Regions from separate parts of the Ochrobactrum sp. Marseille-Q0166 genome, predicted to be linked through region 1. Evidence: predicted binding sites of a transcription regulator. Region 1 holds the regulator's gene; the other holds the start of a gene.
What was found. Region 1 encodes HrcA, which represses chaperone genes, less so after heat shock. Its sites were predicted from a motif close to GTTAGCACTCNCNNNNNGNGAGTGCTAAC; they were not measured.

Region 1 (4,423 bases):
ATATTGAAATCGCGCGTGCCGTCTTTGGTCTCTGCCCAGTCAGCCGTGTAAACGCCCGGATCGCCATCCAGCGCATCAACCATCAGGCCGGAATCATCAGACAGAGACGGCAAACCAGTGCCCTTTGCCGCAGCGAGCGCTTTGATATAGGCGTTCTGCTCAAATGTCGTGCCGGTTTCTTCCGGCTCCGGCAGGCCGAGAGCTGCAACAGAACTGACCTCAAAGCCAAACGGGGCGAGCAGCCCGTCGAATTCGCGCAATTTGCCAGCATTGTGCGATGCGACGATCAGTTTGCCTTTTTCGAGGTTTCTCATTTCAGTTCTACCTTTTTACGCATGATCTTATCCGAAGTTGGCTTCCCACTTTTCGGGATCATGCTTTAGCTCCAAAGTTTCGGCTCGGCGAATTCCAGCGAATTGCCGGAGGGATCGCGAAAATAAATCGAACGCGCGCCATTGGGCCATTCGAAATCAGCCTCGATAGCAATATCGTGCTTTTCGAGATGGTTGCGCCAGTCATCGATCTCATGACGCGTGGCCGCAAAACACACGTGCCCCGGACCAGACGTTCCATGTGATGGAACCGGCAACGATCCGGATGCCACTGGTTTCAGCGTTTCTTCCGCTTTAAACAACAGCAAGATTCCGTCGCCACAGTGGAAGAATGCATTTCGTTCACTCACCTTGCCCACCGGCTCAAGCCCGATAATGTCGCGATAAAATTCAATCGCTTCGGCAACATCACGGACATAGAGCGCGGTTTCAAGAATGCGGGATGCTTGCACAGCTTCGGCCCTCTCGTGAATAAAAGAAGGCCCTAACTATCAGGCAAGAGCTGCTTTCTGCAACTCGACGAGCTGATTAATACCGTTGCGAGCAAGTTTCATGAGGGCTGCAAACTCTTCTTCAGAGAATGGTGTTCCTTCAGCCGTGCCCTGAATTTCTACAATGCCGCCCTTGCCGGTCATCACGAAATTGCTGTCGGTTTCAGCAGCCGAATCTTCAGCATAATCGAGATCAAGCACAGGCTGGCCTTCATAGATACCGCAGGAAATGGCCGCGATATGGTCTTTGAGCACTTTTTCAATGCGGATCATCTGGCGTGCTTCCATCCAACGCAGGCAATCATGCAGCGCAATGAAACCGCCAGTGATAGAAGCCGTACGCGTGCCACCGTCAGCCTGAATGACGTCGCAGTCAACCGTGATCTGATATTCGCCCAATGCCTGAAGATCAACGACAGCGCGCAATGAACGGCCAATCAGACGCTGAATTTCCTGCGTGCGACCACCCTGCTTGCCAGCCGCTGCTTCACGGCGCATACGATCGCCGGTGGAGCGTGGCAGCATGCCATATTCTGCGGTGACCCAGCCTTTGCCGGAATTGCGCATCCAGCCCGGCACCTTTTCCTCTAAGCTTGCCGTGCAAAGAACATGGGTGTCACCAAACTTCACAAGGCACGAACCTTCGGCGTGTTTGGAGACGCCGCGCTCAAAAGAGACGGCACGCATTTCATCAGCAGCGCGCTTGGATGGACGCATCGTATTTCCTCAATTCGTTTTTCGTTGCGGCTTTTTAGGCTTGTCGCGCTCGAATGGAAAGGAATTTCGCATGATCCTTCAAGAGAGATGTTGAGAGAAGTGTCATTATGAGCGCAAAGCCTTTGACGCGTTGGGTTGCTCGCTTATATTTATAGTCTGTAAATTCAAGGGTTCGCATTGAGACCATGATCAAGTCGCCGGAACATCAATTGCTTAATTCGCTTGACCAGCGGTCACGCGATATTTTCCGACTGATCGTTGACAGCTACCTCAATGATGGCGATCCGGTCGGCTCCCGCAACCTCTCGCGCCTGCTGCCGCACAGTCTTTCGCCCGCCACGATCCGTAATGTGATGAGCGATCTGGAGCAACTCGGCCTCATTTATGCTCCGCATATTTCTGCCGGACGCCTGCCGACACAGATTGGCCTGCGTTTCTTTGTCGATGCTTTCATGGAAGTGGGTGATCTGCGCCCTGATGAACGCTCTTCCATTGAAGCACAGGTGCGTTCAGCTGGCATGAACAATTCGGTCGAAAGCGTTCTGACAGAAGCCAGCCAGGTTCTCTCTGGCTTGTCGCGCGGTGCAGGCCTTGTGCTTGCCACAAAGACCGAGGGCGCGCTCAAACATATTGAATTCGTGCGTTTGGAGCCTACTCGCGCTCTGGCCGTTCTCGTGATGCAGAACGGGGATGTTGAAAACCGCGTTATCAATCTGCCGGTCGGAATTTCGACGTCGCAATTGGTCGAAGCATCAAACTTTCTCAATGCGCATATTCATGGATACACCCTGTCTGAAGCAAAATCTGAGTTGGAAAAGCTTTCGCAAGAGACACGACAGGAGCTCGACCAACTCTCACAAGAACTGGTAGAGCAAGGCATTGCTGTTTGGAGTGGTGCTGGTTCGGATCAGCCTGCCCGGCTTATCGTACGCGGTCGTGCCAATCTGCTTGAGAACATTCATGCACAGGACGACATTGAGCGGCTGCGCCATCTTTTTGATGACCTCGAAACCAAGGATGGTATGATCCAGCTGCTCGATCTGGCTGAATCGGGTTCTGGTGTGCGCATCTTTATCGGTTCCGAAAATAAATTATTTTCACTTTCGGGTTCATCGTTAGTGGTGGCACCCTATCGCGATAGTGAACAACGGGTGGTTGGTGCACTTGGCGTCATCGGCCCGACCCGACTTAATTACGCGCGTATCGTGCCAATGGTCGATTATACGGCACAAATCGTATCGCGATTGCTGCGTTAAGTTGTCAGACTTACCAAGGCCCGGAAATTAGACCTTGATTTTAACGCCGCGAAACTCGATATCCGGCCTAAACATATTTCAAGACGGAAGACACAAAATGGCTGATGAAAAAAACACACCTGAAACCCCCGATCTTGAGCAGCGCGATATCAACAATCCTCGTGATCGTGATGCGCTGAAGCGTGCTGCCGACGATTTTCTAAAAAGCCGCAAGGCTGAAGCCCGCGCTGAGGTCGAAAAAGATGAGGTTGATGCTGAGAACCTTGCTGCCAACACCATTGCAGCGCTCGAAGCAGACAATGCTGAACTGAAAGACCAGATGCTGCGTCTGGTTGCCGAAATGGAGAACCTGCGCAAACGCACCCAGCGTGATGTACAGGACGCTCGCACCTATGCAGTCACCAACTTTGCCCGTGACATGCTTTCAGTATCTGACAATTTGCGCCGCGCACAGGATGCGATTCCGGCAGATGCGCTGGAAAGTGACGCAAATCTGAAATCACTCGCCGAAGGCGTGGAAATGACCGAGCGCGCGATGCTGCAGGCATTGGAACGCCACGGCGTAACGAAGCTTGATCCGGAAGGTCAGAAGTTCGACCCGAACTTCCATCAGGCGATGTTTGAAGTTCCTAATCCGGAGCTGCCAAACAATACCGTCGTTCAGGTTGTTCAGGCAGGCTACGCGATTGGTGATCGTGTGCTGCGCCCGGCGATGGTCGGTGTTTCCAAGGGTGGCCCGAAGGTTGCAGCAGATACTACACCTGAGGGGAATGCCGAATAAAAAGACGCTTGGAGCAGCTCCGGTTAAACGGAGTCGTTGCAACCATTCCATCTTTTTGTTTTTACGCATTATCCTACGCAAAACCGCTTCGCACTTTTGCTGGAAATGCTTTGGTTCCAAACATCGGAGAAAGAGCGGCGAGCAGCCTCGCCGCTCTTTCTTTTTATGTTTATTCCTCAAATTTAAGTATAGGCTCAATAGAAGCCGGGAGGCCTGCGCGTGACGGTCTTTGATTTTGCAAATTTTGCAGGCGTTTTTGTTTTCGCTGCGACAGGCGCACTTGCTGCCTCGCGCCGTCAGCTCGATATTATCGGCTTCATCTTCCTTGCCAATATAACAGGCATCGGTGGGGGGACTATTCGCGATCTGCTTCTGGGTGCGCCAGTCTTCTGGGTTATTGAGCCTTTCTATCTGCTGGCAGGAACGTCAGCAGCAATGCTTGTTTACTTTACCGCACATCTTGTTGAATCGCGCTACCGGCTGCTGCTCTGGTTTGATGCTGTCGGCATGTCCGCCTATACGGTCGTAGGTGCAGCCAAAGGTCTGACACTCGGCTTCGGACCATCGGTTGCCATCGTCACTGGCATCTTCACCGCAACGCTTGGCGGTATTTTGCGCGATATGGTCGCGGGCGAACCGTCCGTGCTGATGCGGCGAGAAATCTATGTGAGTGCGGCACTTGCCGGAGCGTGTCTTTATGTGGTGCTGGAGCGTTTCGGGTTAGACCCGATATTCGCTGGCATTGCTGCAGCACTAACCGCCTTTGTCGTGCGCGGCGGTGCGCTTTATTTCGGCTGGAATCTGCCGGTTTACAAAAGCCGTCCCGGCCGCACCGAGGAAGAACTC
Region 2 (4,423 bases), on a different contig from region 1:
AAGTGGAATATGCGTTGACGGAATTGGCAAGTTATCTTCTCAGGCTGAATCGTATTGTGGGGAGTGGGCAATCGCCAAAAAGGCCTATGTCATGACGCCCAACGGGTCGAAGCTGAAAACAGCGAATAACAGTTATAAACTAAAAAGTGGAAAGGCAGGCGTAAGCCTGCCTTTCCTGTTGCCTGAGACAAGACTTCCAAGTGCGGGGGCAATTAGGAAGTCTATCCAGTATCACACAGCGATTGATCACGAACTGCGCAGAATGTAAATCAGAAAATTCTAAAATACATTGGCTATCTACGTAAAAGCTCAATTTAGGTGAATTTTCTATAAATCATAAAGAGTTACGCAATATGAAAAAGGCGACCTAAAGGCCGCCTTTTCCAAGATAATTGGGTCTTTGGATTTCTTAGAAATCCATGCCACCCATACCACCCATACCGCCAGGCATGCCAGCAGGAGCTGCATCCTTCTTAGGCAGTTCAGCGATCATAGCTTCAGTCGTGATCAGGAGACCAGCAACCGATGCTGCGTTCTGCAGAGCGGTGCGAACAACCTTAACCGGGTCAACAACGCCAGCCTTGATCAGGTCACCGAATTCGCCATTCGCTGTGTTGTAGCCATAGGTTTCCGAAGCGTTTTCAAGAATCTTGCCAACGATCACGGAAGCTTCTTCACCAGCATTGGTCGTGATCTGGCGAGCCGGAGCCTGCAGAGCGCGACGAACGATGTTGATACCAGCTTCCTGGTCAGGGTTTGCACCCTTGGCCGAAATCTGAGCCGAAGCGCGGAGCAGAGCAGTACCACCACCAGCAACGATACCTTCTTCAACCGCAGCGCGGGTTGCGTTCAGGGCGTCGTCAACGCGGTCCTTCTTTTCCTTAACTTCGATTTCCGTTGCACCGCCGACGCGGATCACGGCAACGCCACCAGCGAGCTTGGCAAGGCGTTCCTGAAGCTTTTCACGGTCGTAGTCAGAAGTGGTTTCTTCGACCTGCTGCTTGATCTGCGAAACGCGAGCATCGATTTCAGCCTTCTGGCCTGCACCGTCAACGATCGTGGTGTTTTCTTTCGAGATTGAAACCTTCTTCGCACGACCGAGCATGTCGAGCGTAACGGTTTCGAGCTTGATACCGAGATCTTCGGAGATAACCTGACCGCCGGTGAGGATCGCGATGTCTTCGAGCATTGCCTTGCGGCGATCACCAAAGCCAGGAGCCTTAACAGCAGCGATCTTCAGGCCGCCACGCAGCTTGTTGACAACGAGCGTTGCAAGCGCTTCGCCTTCAACGTCTTCTGCGATGATGACGAGTGGCTTCGAGGTCTGAACAACAGCTTCGAGCACTGGCAGAAGAGCCTGCAGGTTCGAAAGCTTCTTTTCGTGCAGAAGGATGTAAGCGTCTTCGAGGTCAGCAACCATCTTGTCTGGGTTGGTGACGAAGTATGGCGACAGGTAGCCGCGGTCGAACTGCATGCCTTCAACGACTTCGAGTTCGGTTTCAGCGGTCTTGGCTTCTTCAACCGTGATCACGCCTTCGTTGCCGACTTTCTGCATCGCTTCAGCAATCATCTTGCCGATTTCGGCTTCGCCGTTAGCGGAGATCGTGCCAACCTGAGCGACTTCTTCCGAAGTGTTGATCTTCTTGGCTTTGCCGAGAAGGTTTGCAACAACTTCTGTTACTGCGAGGTCGATGCCGCGCTTCAGGTCCATCGGGTTCATGCCGGCAGCAACAGCTTTTGCGCCTTCCTGAACGATAGCCTGACCGAGAACGGTCGCAGTGGTCGTGCCGTCACCAGCAGTGTCGTTGGTCTTCGAAGCCACTTCGCGCAGCATCTGTGCGCCCATGTTTTCGAACTTGTCTTCGAGTTCGATTTCCTTGGCAACCGATACGCCGTCCTTGGTGATGCGCGGAGCGCCGAAGGACTTGTCGATAACAACATTACGACCCTTAGGGCCGAGCGTTACCTTAACAGCGTCAGCGAGGATATCGACGCCGCGCAGCATCTTTTCGCGCGCAGTGCGACCGAATTTTACGTCTTTTGCAGCCATTTTACTCTCCTGGGAAATGTCCCGGTCAGATTATGGTGAATTAATATTCAAGCAGAAACTAATCTTTGGCTTCGCCTAGCCGGCGCGAGCCAGAAGGGATTAGCCAACGATGCCCAGAATGTCGGATTCTTTCATGATCAGCAGATCTTCGCCGCCGATCTTGACTTCGGTGCCCGACCATTTGCCGAACAGAACCTTGTCGCCAGCTTTCACTTCGAGGGCGATCAGCTTGCCAGCTTCGTCACGAGCGCCAGCGCCAACAGCGACGATTTCGCCTTCCTGCGGCTTTTCTTTAGCGGTGTCCGGGATGATGATCCCGCCAGCAGTCTTAGCTTCCGATTCAACGCGACGAACGACGACGCGGTCATGAAGCGGGCGGAACTTGATATCAGCCATGGTATAACCCTTGGTGTTATAGACGTTGAACCCTGTTTACGGATCGAACCGATCCGAACTTGTTAGCACTCGATCTGTCTGAGTGCTAACGTGCCCAAGAGATAGAAGTGGTCCTATTCATTGTCAAGGATCGTTGCCGTTTTTTGACAGGGCAGAAAATAAATTTTTCTCAACAGGGCACGGTGCGCATGAAATATGCTGTTGCGTCGGCCCTTCCATTCAATGTGGGGACTATATAGTTGTTGGGCAAGAAGGAGCGGGAAATTGCTGCCCCCACGCGGTTATCTTCAGGAAACATTGTGTTTGGTTAACAGAATTGTTTGATCTGGGCGGAGAAAGCTTCAAGCCGGGTGACATGAAGGCTTGCGTCTTGTAGAGGAACCACGCGATACATTCGTTTACGAGCGTAGCTGCCGGACAATAGTGATATTGAGGAAAATGATGAAACTGCCTGAACGCCTGGACGATTTGACGGATGGATATGATGCAATCTTCTGCGATGTCTGGGGTGTTTTGCATAATGGCGTGGAGGCTTTCGCCCCGGCAGTTGCAGCCCTGAAACGGGCGCGCGCCAAAGGCATTACGGTTATTCTTGTGACCAATGCACCGCGCCCGTTTGGCAGCGTTATTGCGCAGATGACACTGCTGGGTGTCCCGGAAGACGCCTATGACCGCGTGGTAACGTCCGGTGATGTGACCCGTGATCTTATCATCGAAGGCCCGCGCAAAGTTTTTCATATCGGCAGCGAACGGGAACTCGCGATCTATGAGGGGCTGGATGTTGAGCTGGTGGAAGAGTTTGAAGCATCGGGTGTCGTTTGTACCGGTCTTTATGACGATGAAACCGAAACGCCAGAAAACTATGCGGATTTGCTCCAACGCCTCCGCTCGCGCAATTTGCCTTTCATCTGCGCAAATCCCGACATTATGGTTGAGCGCGGTCCGCGTCTCATATGGTGCGCTGGTGCGCTGGCCCGTGAGTATGGTCAGCTTGGTGGCCGTACACTGATTGCCGGCAAGCCACATCGTCCGATTTATGAAGCGGCGTCAAAGGCGGTCGAGGAAATTCGTGGTCAGCCCGTTGATAAGTCCCGAATTCTGGGTATCGGCGATGGTGTGCTTACAGACGTAAAGGGCGCTGCGGATTACGGTCTCGACGTGCTCTATATTTCCGGTGGCGTTCATGCCGCAGATTATACTACGGACGGAACAGTCGATTTCGAGAGAATGGACGCTTTCCTGAAGAAGCACGGAAACGCGCCGGTTGCCGCGCTTTACGCGCTCGTCTGATAATTGCTCGAGAACAAGCCGATCATGACAAAGCCAGTTTTTCAGCGCCTTTCAGAAACAGACAAATTGCCACAATCACTGCGCGATTGCGTGGTGGCGATTGGTAATTTTGATGGTGTGCATCGCGGCCACCAGGCCGTGTTGGAACGGGCGCTGGAGCTGGCACAGATGGATGGACTGCCGGCTGTCGTTCTGACTTTCGAGCCGCATCCACGCAGCTTTTTCAAGCCGGACGAACCTGTTGAGCGTCTGACGGATGCCGCCGAAAAAGCTGAAATTCTGCGTCTCATGGGGTTTCATGCGGTAGTTGAACAACCGTTTACGGGTGATTTTTCGGCGCTCTCGGCTGAAGACTTCGTTCGCACTATTCTGGTGGACCGTTTGCAAGCCAATTGCGTGGTAACGGGCTATGATTTCCATTTCGGCAAAGGCCGTCGCGGCACGCCGGAATTCCTGGTCGAGGCTGGGCAAAAATTTGGATTTAGTGTTTCGCTCGTTGATGCATTCAGCGACGAGGGCGGGGAAATTGTTTCCTCAACACGCATTCGTTCGCTTCTCTGTGATGGCGAGGTTGCTGAGGCTGCGGGCCTTTTGGGGTATCGCTATCGTGTCAGCGGTGAGGTCATCCATGGGCAGAAGCTGGGCCGGACGCTCGGCTTTCCAACTGCCAATATGGTGATTGATGAT

Region 2: groES (co-chaperone GroES) is a predicted target of HrcA. The motif match lies at 2,508-2,536, and genes of this name have one in related genera.

Annotation. Positions count from the first base shown of each region.
Region 1 covers NZ_JACJUO010000001.1:67,625-72,047, forward strand. The annotation lists gene rdgB (RdgB/HAM1 family non-canonical purine NTP pyrophosphatase) at 1-314, opposite strand, end outside; gene H5024_RS00320 (VOC family protein) at 380-784, opposite strand; gene rph (ribonuclease PH) at 824-1,540, opposite strand; gene hrcA (heat-inducible transcriptional repressor HrcA) at 1,726-2,796, shown strand; gene grpE (nucleotide exchange factor GrpE) at 2,894-3,577, shown strand; gene H5024_RS00340 (trimeric intracellular cation channel family protein) at 3,797-4,423, shown strand, end outside.
Region 2 covers NZ_JACJUO010000002.1:228,283-232,705, reverse strand. The annotation lists gene groL (chaperonin GroEL) at 410-2,050, opposite strand; gene groES (co-chaperone GroES) at 2,150-2,446, opposite strand; gene H5024_RS12210 (TIGR01459 family HAD-type hydrolase) at 2,888-3,736, shown strand; gene H5024_RS12205 (bifunctional riboflavin kinase/FAD synthetase) at 3,761-4,423, shown strand, end outside.